Regions from separate parts of the Metasolibacillus sp. FSL K6-0083 genome, predicted to be linked through region 1. Evidence: riboswitches for the same ligand, from Rfam matches in the RefSeq annotation. Region 1 holds a riboswitch; the other holds the start of a gene.
What was found. A riboswitch is a leader RNA that binds a small molecule or an ion and turns the genes downstream of it on or off. The one in region 1 is predicted to bind cobalamin.
Positions count from the first base shown of each region.

Region 2: linked by a shared signal. The riboswitch ahead of MHB51_RS17045 (DUF4430 domain-containing protein) and the one ahead of MHB51_RS09335 (ABC transporter substrate-binding protein) in region 1 are both predicted to bind cobalamin.

Region 1 is NZ_CP152046.1:2,001,128-2,007,025, reverse strand. Features, by position in the region: gene MHB51_RS09355 (transporter substrate-binding domain-containing protein) at 1-479, shown strand, start outside; gene MHB51_RS09350 (amino acid ABC transporter permease) at 560-1,270, shown strand; gene MHB51_RS09345 (amino acid ABC transporter permease) at 1,283-1,996, shown strand; gene MHB51_RS09340 (amino acid ABC transporter ATP-binding protein) at 2,016-2,771, shown strand; cobalamin riboswitch at 2,851-3,033, shown strand; gene MHB51_RS09335 (ABC transporter substrate-binding protein) at 3,144-4,106, shown strand; gene MHB51_RS09330 (iron ABC transporter permease) at 4,506-5,510, shown strand; gene MHB51_RS09325 (adenosylcobinamide amidohydrolase) at 5,510-5,898, shown strand, end outside.
Region 2 is NZ_CP152046.1:3,647,498-3,653,395, reverse strand. Features, by position in the region: gene kynB (arylformamidase) at 1-622, opposite strand, end outside; gene kynU (kynureninase) at 622-1,893, opposite strand; cobalamin riboswitch at 2,215-2,414, shown strand; gene MHB51_RS17045 (DUF4430 domain-containing protein) at 2,576-3,295, shown strand; gene MHB51_RS17040 (S-layer homology domain-containing protein) at 3,374-5,898, shown strand, end outside.

The DNA.
Region 1 (5,898 bases):
GTGCAGGGCTTGTTGTAAAAAAAGAAAATGCCCATATTAAAAATTTAAGTGACTTTGCTTCAGCAGGGTTTACGCTAGCGCCAATCGCGGCAAATAACGCCCAGTATACAGTCATTGCTGAATACAATGAAGCGAATCCGGATAACCAAGTCAAGCTACAGGCAGGGGAGGAGTTTTCGGTTGATGTTGTGCAATGGGTGAATGAAGGGCGTGTAGATGGTGGTGTACAAATCGAAGGTAGCTTTAACGGTCAAGTATTAACGGAGGGCGGCCCGTATCATCATTTAAAGGATGAGGTTGTGTATAACGAGTTTGCAGTAATTAAAACATGGCCGCTATTTAATAAAAAGGAGCAGGAATTCGCAGATGCCTATGATAAAGCAATTCAGCAGTTAAAGGAAACGGATGCGCTAAATAAGCTAAGCGAACAATTTTACGGTAAGGATTTATTCAAAGTGCTAGATTCTGTAAAACGTTAGATTAATTGAATAGCTAAGGGAGAGCATATGCAACCTGCTTTCCCAAGAGCTGCATACATAATGAATCGGTGGTGAGATGAATGGAAAAATACTTTGATATCACTTATTTATGGTCAGCGCTTCCACAGCTATTGCCATTTTTATTTGTGACATTATATGTTGCTGCTCTTGCGGTCGTTTTTGGTAGTGTTGCTGGATTGGTACTAGCGATGGCGAAATTGAGCAATCATGCATTGCTGCGTTGGCTTGCGAATGGCTATACAACAATTATTCGTTGTACACCTTCGATCGTATTATTATTTCTTGTGTACTACGGGGTTCCGGCATTCGCTGAAAATTTATTAAATATCAATTTGCATAATGTGCATACAGGTGTTTTTGTAGTGATAACATTTAGCTTACAGTTTGCGGCGATGATGTCCGAGGTAATTCGTTCTTCTTATTTAGCAATTGATAGAGGACAGCATGAGGCAGCTGTTAGCGTCGGTCTCACACCACTGCAAGCCTATCGACGCATTGTTTTTCCACAAGCATTTGTTGTTGCCATACCGAATTTTGGCAATGGCTTAATTGCGGTATTACAGGAAGGGGCACTTGCCTATACGATAGGCTTTATCGATATTGTAGGAAAGGCAAATTTAATTATTGCGAATAACTATGGTACGCATACGTTAGAAATTTTTATGGCTTTAGCTATTATTTATTGGATTTTGTCGATTACGTTAGAGAAGCTATTTGCAAAATTGGAGCGAGCATTTAGCAAAGGGAAGAGCTCAATCAAGGCGACATAAGGAGTGATGTGCATGGATTTTATTAATATAGCATTTTTAATAGATACCTTTTGGGTTGCGCTTAGCGGTGTGCCAATTGCGTTATTGGTAACGATTGTATCGCTTATATTAGCAATACCTTTAGCTTTTCTACTTGCCATGTCGCGTATTTATGAAGTGCCGATTATTAACCGCTTAACAAAAATTTATGTGTCTTTTGTGCGTGGCACGCCAGTAATTATTCAAATTTTTGTGCTCTACAGCAGCATCCCACTCATTTTAGCAGGTCTATTTGAAAAATATAATATCAATTACTCCATTTATGATGTGAATCCATTATGGTATGCCCTTATTATATTTACGTTTAATACAGCCGCGGTGTTAACGGAAGTGTTTCGCTCGGCATTGCAAACTGTGCCTAACGGTCAGCTAGAGGCGGCATATTCTGTTGGTTTGACAACAGCGCAGGCTTACTGGCGTATTGTCATCCCACAATCTTTGGTAGCGGCGTTACCTAATTTATGTACTGCAACGATTAATTTGATTAAGGCGACATCGCTTGGTTATGCCATTTCGTTACAGGAAATTACATTGAAGGCGAAGGTTGCTGCGAATGTTGGCTACAATTATTTAGAGGCATATATCGATATTTTCATTGTTTATTTAATTTTATGTATGACGGTAGAGTATTTATTTAAACGCTATGAACGCTATTTAAGTCGCTATAAAATGAATCTTCAAAGTTAAATGTAAAGGGGGAGAGCTGATGCTACAAATTACAAATATTCATAAATCATTCGGGCGCAATGAGATTTTAAAGGGCGTTGATTTAACTGTTTCAAAAGGGGATGTTGTTGTTATTTTAGGTCCCAGTGGTTCAGGTAAAACAACATTGCTGCGCTGTATTAATTTTTTGGAGCGTGCGGATAAAGGAACGGCGAGCTTTGGTGAAATAACAGTTGATTTAAGAAATGCCTCTAAAAAGGAAGTGCTTGCTGTACGTAAAAAAACCGCCTTTGTATTTCAAAATTATAATTTATTTCATAATAAAACGGCACTGGAAAATGTCGCAGAAGGCTTAATTATAGGTAGGAAAATGAATAAGGAGAAAGCGTATGGACTTGCGAAAGAGGCACTCGATCAAGTAGGTTTGACGCATAAATATGATGCCTACCCAAGTCAATTATCTGGTGGTCAGCAGCAGCGGGTTGGTATAGCCCGAGCTATTGTATTATCGCCTGATGTAATTTTATTTGATGAGCCGACATCAGCGCTTGACCCCGAGCTTGTAGGGGAAGTTTTAGAGGTCATGAAAACAATCGCGAAGTCTGGCACAACGATGATTGTCGTCACACATGAAATGTCATTTGCGCGAGATGTAGCAAGCCATGTCATTTTTATGGATGGAGGTCAAATTGTTGAGGAAGGCTCCGCGCATGAGATTTTTGTACAACCAAAAGAGGAGCGCACAAAGCAGTTTTTACGTCGCGTACTACCTGAAGAGTATAACTACCATATTTAGCACCTACACAATCTCAATTTTTTCGCTATAATTAAAGTGGAGACATTGAGATTTTATTCATTGTCAAAGATAAAAAAGTTCATAGTGAAGCACAAAAGGTTCCTTGTAGATGATAAGGAGTAAAAGGGAAATCAGTGAAAATCTGATGCGGTCCCGCCACTGTAAATGCTAGTTTCTAGCGGTATGCCACTGAATTTTCGGGAAGGCGCTAGAGATGTATGATGCATAAGCCAGGAGACCTGCCTTTCGTGTAAAGCCAATGACAACCTACGAGGATAGGGTGGCGCCGCTATTTTAATAGTGCCCTATTATAATCTCTCGTATTTGTCGAGGGATTTTTTTGTTATTTTGTTTAATTAGGAGGAATTAGAAGTGAAAAAGTTTTGGTCAATTATAATGACGATGCTGTTAGCAACAGGCTTGCTTGCAGCGTGTGGACAGGATGACAATAAGGAGCCACAAACGCAAGGTGAGCAGCAAACAGAAGTACAGCAAGAAACGGACGAGCTCGCAGCAGCCTTTCCTGCGACAGTAACAGATGCTTTAGGCAGAGAGGTTACGCTTGAGCGTGCACCAGAAAAAATCATCTCTTTAACACCATCAAATACAGAAATTTTATTTGCTTTAAATTTAGAAAATGAGGTTGTTGGCGTCAACGATATTGATGATTATCCACCAGCAGTAGCTGAAAAAGAAAGAGTCGGTAGCATGGAATACAATGTTGAAAAAATCGTCTCCTTACAGCCCGATATTGTTTTTGCACATGAATCAAGCATGTTCGCAGTTGAGCCAGCATTAGAGCAATTAGAAGCAGCGGGCGTAACGGTGTTCGTCGTTAAAAATGCGGCAACATTTGAAGAAACATATATGACAATGGAACAAATCGGTACTTTAACAGGTAAAGTAGAAGAAGCAGAGAAAATGGTGGAATCTATTAAAACGAAGCTAGCTGATATACAGGCAAAAGTGGAAGGACAAGAAGAAAAATCAGCTTTCGTTGTTGTTGGTATGACACCAGATATTTATGCAGTTGGTCAAAACACATTTATGGATGAGATGCTAAAAGCAATCAATATTAAAAACGTTGTTGAAGCAGATGAATGGCCAATGTATAGTCCAGAGGATTTTGTTGCAAGCAATCCAAGCACAATTATCGTGACATACGCAGAAGATGTGGACGCAGTTTTAAATAACCCAGCATTTGCTGAAATGGATGCGGTGAAAAACGGCGCAGTTTACACTGTAGATGGCAGTATGACAAGCCGTCAAGGTCCTCGCATTGCGGATGGGGTAGAATCAATTGCAAAGGCAATGTATCCAGAAATTTTTAAATAAAGTGAAACTTCAATCAGTGGGATTCCTCATCCCCACTGATTGTTAGTTGACCCACTCGGGCATTTACGGGCAGTTAATCTCGCACTTATCTTTTAGCGTATTGTCACTTAAGTCTTGAAGTGGGCGTTTTACTGCCCGTTAATGCGGGATAAATCTGGATGAGGGCTGCCTAAAAGAATTATAAGAAATTGAATATTTGTTGATTATTCCAAATAAAGGGGACATCTAAAAAAACGTCTATAATCGGCGTTTTGGACGATGACTTTTTGGTAAAAGGTTTATTCCTAAGCGATAGAGAAGAAACGAAAATCTCCCTTTTAATATGATACCAATACAAAATTCCCTTTTTGGATAGTCCTACTCCAGAATAAGCGTTTATTTAAAGGCAGGCGATTCTATTTGAGTCAAAATAAAAAGGCAGTAATTGCATATGTCATATCAATTGCATTACTACTCATAAGTATATGGTTAGGAGTTGCGGTAGGTTCAGTGAACATACCGCTATCTACTTTATGGGATAGAGAGGCTGACCCAACCGCCTACAGTATTTTATGGAATATTCGAATGCCTAGAGTAATGCTTGCTGCGCTCGTTGGTGCGTCGCTGGCGATAGCGGGGGCAGCATTTCAAGGTTTATTAAAAAACCCACTCGCTGATCCATATACGCTCGGTATCTCGTCAGGGGCCTCTGTCGGTGCAGTGGCAACTATTTATTTTTCAGTATCGCTTCCGATGCTTGGCGTTTTCACATTGCCGATTTTTAGTATGCTTGGCGCAGCGATAACAATGATAATTGTGATGACTTTTGCGCGCCTTGTTGACCGAACGATGAAAATGGAGACATTAATATTAACTGGGGTTATTTTTAGCTCTTTTTTAGGTTCCTGTATTTCTTTAATGATTGCGTTGACAGGGGAGCAGCTACGAATGATTATGGGCTGGCTACTTGGTAGCGTTTCGATGCGCGGCTGGCCATATGTGCAAATGATTATCCCGTTCGTTATTATCGGTGTACTTTTAATTTGGTTAAACCGTCGTGAGTTGAATGCGATGGTTTACGGAGAAGAGCGTGCAAAGCATTTAGGCGTTGATGTGAAGCGCAGTAAATATATTATTTTAGCTGGTGGTTCTATACTGACAGGTGCTGCGGTTGCCGTCTCTGGTACGATTGGTTTCGTTGGGCTTGTCGTGCCACATATGGTGCGCATGCTTGTCGGCGCAGACCACCGTTTGCTGCTAATTTTATCGCTCATTAATGGCGCAAGCCTTCTCGTGATTTGCGATTTAGTGTCACGTACAATCATTGCGCCAACAGAGCTGCCTATTGGGGTCATTACAGCATTTATCGGTGCGCCCATTTTTGCTTATATTTTTTACAAGCAACGTAGAAAAGGGGGAGCATAATGCTACAAGTAGAGCAAATTTCTGGTGGCTACGGTGCGACACCGATTATTAAAAATGTTTCATTCACAGTATCTAAAGGGAAAATACTGGGGATTCTCGGACCGAATGGTAGTGGCAAATCTACATTGTTAAAGGTGATTAGCGGCGTTTTACCTACAATAAGTGGACAAATTTTACTCGATGGTAAGGGAATTGATGCCTATTCAACGAAGGAGCTTGCGAAAAAAATGGCTGTACTGCCTCAGTTACATGCTAACGCTTTTTCCAATTCTGTACGTGATGCGGTGTCGCTCGGTCGTTATCCGCATCAATCTAGTTTCTTTGCCAGTTGGTCGGAGCAAGATGAGCAGGCTGTACAAACGGCGATGCGACAAACAGGTGTGCAACA
Region 2 (5,898 bases), 1.6 Mb from region 1:
ATTGCTCCTCCTCTTTGATGACTGCTCTTACAGGACTACCATCTGCTCCTTCTATTAATAGAGGTAAAATAATCATCTCATAGCGCCCTGCTTTGATATGCTCAAGCAATAAGTTTTCTACTATATAAATGTCACTTTCTACTAGCGCATGATGTATTGGTAGCTCCTTTGAAGTTACTTTATCAACTGATGGCACATCCACTCCAATTAAATTAATGCCGCTTTCTTTTAAATACGCTACAGTTTCTATTGTTAGTGTAGGTACTTCCTGAGGAAAAATATGTGCGTTAGCTAGCGTTTTTGTTTTAAAAAATACAGCATTTACTCCTGTAATTTTCCCTGCAACATGCGACATTTCAATAAATTCACTATCCAAGCATTCCACAACGACCACTTTTCCGATACAGCGCTCTAAATCAAGCTGCTCAAATGTCTGTCCATTGTTATCAAAATGAAATGGTGCGTCCATATGCGTGCCTGAGTGAAGGCTCATCTGTAGCATACCGACATTGACAGAGCCTGTTTGCTCCTTTGTTGCAACCGTTTCATAGATGAATTTTGTATCGCCTGCCCATGTCGCGATATTTTTGTTCAACGGCTGTGTAATATCAATCCACCCCATTACGCTACAATCTCTCTTTCATTCGTAAATTTCTCATATGCTTTCGTTTCCATAATATCCTTTAAAATTTCAAAACATTTATACACTTCTTCAAATGTGTTATACATTGCAACTGCCGCTAAGCGAATCCCCTGTGGTGCACGGAAGTCAGGAATAACACCGCGCTCCTTCAATGCCTTGCAAATGCGTGCGGCATCTGGATGCTCTAGATAAATATGACCACCACGCCTTTCATGCTCTACTGGGCTACACACTTTAAAGCTATATTCACCAAGCATATCCTCCACGCATTGCAGCATGTAATCTGATAATGCCAACGAACGCTTTCGCACATTATCAATGCCCATTTCATTAAACAACCCAAGCGCTCCTAACAATGGCGCCATACTCAACACATTTGGTGTTCCTACCTGAAAGCCCCCAGCCTCAAATGCTGGCTCAAATGTATGACTCATCGTAAATTGCTTTTCTTTATTTGAGCCAAACCAGCCAGCTAAGCCCGGTGCTGTCCCAAAATGCTTCTCATGCACAAAAAGAGCCCCTGTACTACCCGGTCCGCCATTCAAATGCTTATACGTGCACCAAAAAGCAAAATCCACATTCCAGTCATGTAAATGATGTACAACTGAGCCAACTGAATGACATAAATCAAAGCCAATTATAATACCACGTTCATGTGCTGCCTTCGTTAATTGCTCCATATTTAAAATTTGCCCACTGCGATAAAGCACACCCGGTAAAACAATTAATGCTACTTCATCTGTCATTGCCGCAATAATATCTTCTTCATCTAGCATTTGCCCATCTCGTGATGCCACACGAATTAAATGTGACTCATCATAACCCTTTAATGCTAGTTGTGATTTTAAAGCATAAATATCAGAGGGGAAATTTAATTCATCCGCTAAAATCTTCGTTCTCTTTCCCTCTGGCTTGTAAAATGTTGCAACGAGCTGATGTAAATTGCTCGTTGTCGAGCCAGTGACAACTACCTCTTCCTTTTGTGCGCCTACAATTTGTGCCATTTGTGCACCAAGCTTCTCGGCAAGGAAAAACCAAGCATGCTCGCCCTTTGTCCAACCATCAATACCGTATTCTTTCCATGAATTCATCAAGCTGTGTAACGTCTTTTCTGCGCGCTTTGACATCAGCCCTAATGAATTGCCATCGAAATAAATACGCCCCTCTTGCATATAAAACTCCTCCCGCATTGAGGCAATTTCATATGTTTCATCTAAGCGTTTGGCATATGCCCATGTGTTTGCTGTCATGCGTCAGCCACCCCTCTTCTTATTTTTAACACTCAAATTGATAGTAACATTCATAAGGATGTGAGAAAACCTTTATATTGAGCTATTAAATAGCCTTAATATTATGACAGGAAAAGAGAATGGAAATTTTGAGCCAAAAGTTCCATTAACTCATGGACAAACGGCAAAAATACTAAAAAGAACGCTACAAATTGCAAATATGATGTAATATTTTAAATTTAAAGGAGGCCATCTGAAACATTTATTATTTCAGATGGTCTTTTCTCTTTTTCTAACTATTTCGAAAACCAGAGAATTATGCTACACTTACCAATAAGTGAATAGTAACTGCAGAATAAAGGTGCTCAATTTATGAGCTTAATAGGGAATTCGGTGCAAAACCGAAGCTGTTTCCGCAACTGTAAGTGTAGATGACTACAGAGTATACCACTGTCCAACGAGGAAAAATGCCTCTAGTAGATGGGAAGGTTCTGAACTAGGATACACGAGCCAGGAGACCTGCCTTTATTTCATCGTATTAACTCTCTTCGGAAGCTAGGAGAACTTACGGCAAATAGACGGACAGGCACACTATGCCTATTTTCTGTTTTCCATGAGATGCTTCCCCTTTTTGGAGGAGCATCTTTTTATTTTTGAGTTAACTGCAAAACATTCACGAAATAAAAAATAGGAGGTTTTGTAAATGGTTCAATTCAAAAAATGGTGGCATCTAGCGTTTGCCCTGCTTTTGGCAGTTTCGCTCGTATCACCAGCAGCAAGTGCGGCGGTATTACAGCCGGTAAGTCAAGAAGTACTATCAGCAGACTTTGATGTTCAATTATCAGTGACTGGTTTGTACGATGAGATATTAGGAGAAACAACTGTAAATGTCCAAGACGGAACAACTGCACTAGAGCTTGTAGAGCAAACATTAGATGATGCTGGTATTCCTTATGTAGTAGTTTCTACTCAGTATGGTCCATATCTTCAATCAATTGATGGACGTGCTGCAGGCAGTTTGAATGGTTGGGATGGCTGGGTATACACAGTAAATGGCGATAGTCCTGATTATGGGTTAGCTGAGTATCAATTAGAGCCTGATGATGTAGTTCATATTTATTACACTACATGGGCTAAATTAGAAACAGCAAGTGCGATTGCTGTAAACGATAATAACCCGTCTATTACAGTAGATTTAACTGGTGATTTATTTATAACACCAGGCGCTTCGAATCTAGCAAACTGGACAATTAATACTGGAACAACGGCATTAACAGCTCAGTCTGTTACTGTGAATACCGACCAACAAGCAGTTATTACATTTGTAGGTCAAGCGCAAGCTGGCACTATTACCATTACTGCCTCAGCTAATGCATTATTAGGTGGTTCAGTAAGTGAGCCACTCGTAGTAGAAGTGCAATAACTAAGTAAATTAATACTGACAAGGTAAAATACTTTACCTTGTCAGTATTTAACTATTTTATCAAGGAGTGATTTTTAAATGGCTATATGGAAAAAACAACTACATATAGCGCTTGTCTTTATTTTAGTCTTATCGTTATTCTCTCCATCCAGTGTAATCAAAGCACAGCATTTTGAAGGAGAAATAGCCGAGCTAAATATTGAAAATGCTAATGATATCAGCGATAGTAATCTTGATAATTCGATAGAGCAAGATAATACTACGAAACCTGATAATGAAATAGAATTAGAAGATTCAACAAAGCTGGATAATGCACTTGAATCTGATAATGAGGCTGAATTAGAGCAGCAGACGCAAATAGATGATGCAGCAGGATTAACGTTTACTCCATTTATGGAGATTGCCCCCTTAGCAAGTAGCGATATTCAATTAAATAGAGAAGAACCATTACTATTACAAGTAGCTGAGACATTTGAACTTATAGCAACTACTTCAACAACAGATGATAGTGCAACAGTTGAATGGACTTCAAGTAATAACGGAATTGCAACGGTAGATAATGGGCTTGTAACTGCTAAGGAAATTGGTCGAGCAGTAATTACTGCTAAACTAGACGATACAACTAAAACAGTGGATGTATTTGTTATTTCACTTGAAGCGCAAGAAGCAATAAATTTCATTACCTCCTTACCAACAATTGAACGAGCAGATGATGCAACTTATCAACTATTGCTGGAAGCACGTGAACTAGATACGAAAGTAAAAGCACCCGCTCGTGCACTCTTATTGAATGACCTTCCTTATTTCGGTCTGTTACTTGAAAAAGAAATGGCATATTTTAAATTATATATGCAAGATCCTAATAATATTTTACCTGATCTTGAAGATATTATTTTAGATGATGGACTAAACAATAAGCTAGATGCATTACGTGAAAAATATGCTTCTCTTTTTAAATCTGGTTATAGAAAAGCTACAGATCCAGAAATACTTGCATTTAATGAAGTTCTTGTAGCTAAGGAAATCAAATACGCTATTCTTACTATCAACGAGCTTCCTCAATTAGAAGATATAGCATATAATTCAGCAACAAAAGAGCAACTAGAGCATGCGAGAAAAAAAGTTAAGGTCCTTTCTACGAATGATCAAAAAAAGGTAACAAATCATGAAGACCTTGTTAATAAAGAAATACGATATATTGAACTGTTCATTGATGCTATTGATATAAATGATCCGCTAGCAAAAGAATTAGTTGCAGAAGCAGAAAAAATTTGGAAAGCGTTACCTAATATCTATCCAAATGCCAAAGTTGATGGTGTATCAACTAAAGGGGTTGCCAATTATCCCGTTCTCCTTGATAAAAAGAAAATGCTTAGTGCTGAAGATGATATTAACAAAGTTATCGCTAAAATCGATGCATTACCTTCTGTAGAAATGCTCGTTTGGGCTGATATATTAAAAGTAGCTGAGGCCCAGCTTGCTTATGATAAGTTATTAACTATTCATAAAAATCAAGTAACTAACTATGCTAAGCTTGAAGCTTTACAAAAACGTCTATTAGATTTACAACCGTCTACAGTTGAGGCATACAATGCAGTTGCTGATTATTTGACGGCAGGTTCATATGAGCCATCTTATAACTCTGAATGGACGATTTTAACATTAGCACGTGGCGATATGAATTTAGATAAATATGCGACTTATTATGATAAATACTATCGCAATATCGTCAGTCATGTAAAAGCAACAAATGGTGAAATAGATACTCAGGCAACGGATTGGGCTCGAGTAATTATTGCGCTTACGGCTATCGGGAAAGACCCTAGAGATGTAGCTGGTTATAATTTAGTTAATAAATTAGCAGATTTAAGTTTTGCTACAAAGCAAGGTGTAAATTCAGCCACTTATTCATTGATTGCACTGGATACTTGGAACTTTGAATTACCTGAAACAGCGACAACAACGCGTGATAAATTAATTCAAAACATTATATCAAAGGAAATAAAAAATGGTGGTGGATTTGCATTTAGCGGTAACGTTGCTGATCCAGATATGACAGGTATGGTACTTCAAGCATTAGCACCATATCAAAGCAATCCACAAGTACAAGCGGTAATAGATCGCTCAATAGCTAAATTAGCTGCGATACAAACAACGAATGGTGGCTATATATCGACAGCAGGAAGTCCTGAAACTGCTGAAAGTGTTGCTCAAGTTATAACAGCGCTTGCTAGCTTAGGTATTGATGTGAACAAAGATGAACGTTTCAATAAGATTATTGACAATGCTATGTCATTTAGCACTGGTGACGGTGGCTTTAAACATATTCATAGCTTATCAGCAAATGGCATGGCAACAGTGCAAATGGGCTATGCATTAGCAGCCTACAACCGTTTACTAAGTGGACAAACAACGCTATACGATATGTCAGATACGAAAGATAATCCATCTAAGCCTGACGACGGGGATGATAGCGATGAGGAGGAGCCTTCCCCTCCTGATAATAATGGAAATCCACCAACTGTTCCTTCTGAAAAAGAGGAAATTGGCTATGCAACGGTATCTATTCGAATTTCTTCCAATGAAGTACCGTTAAGAGCAAC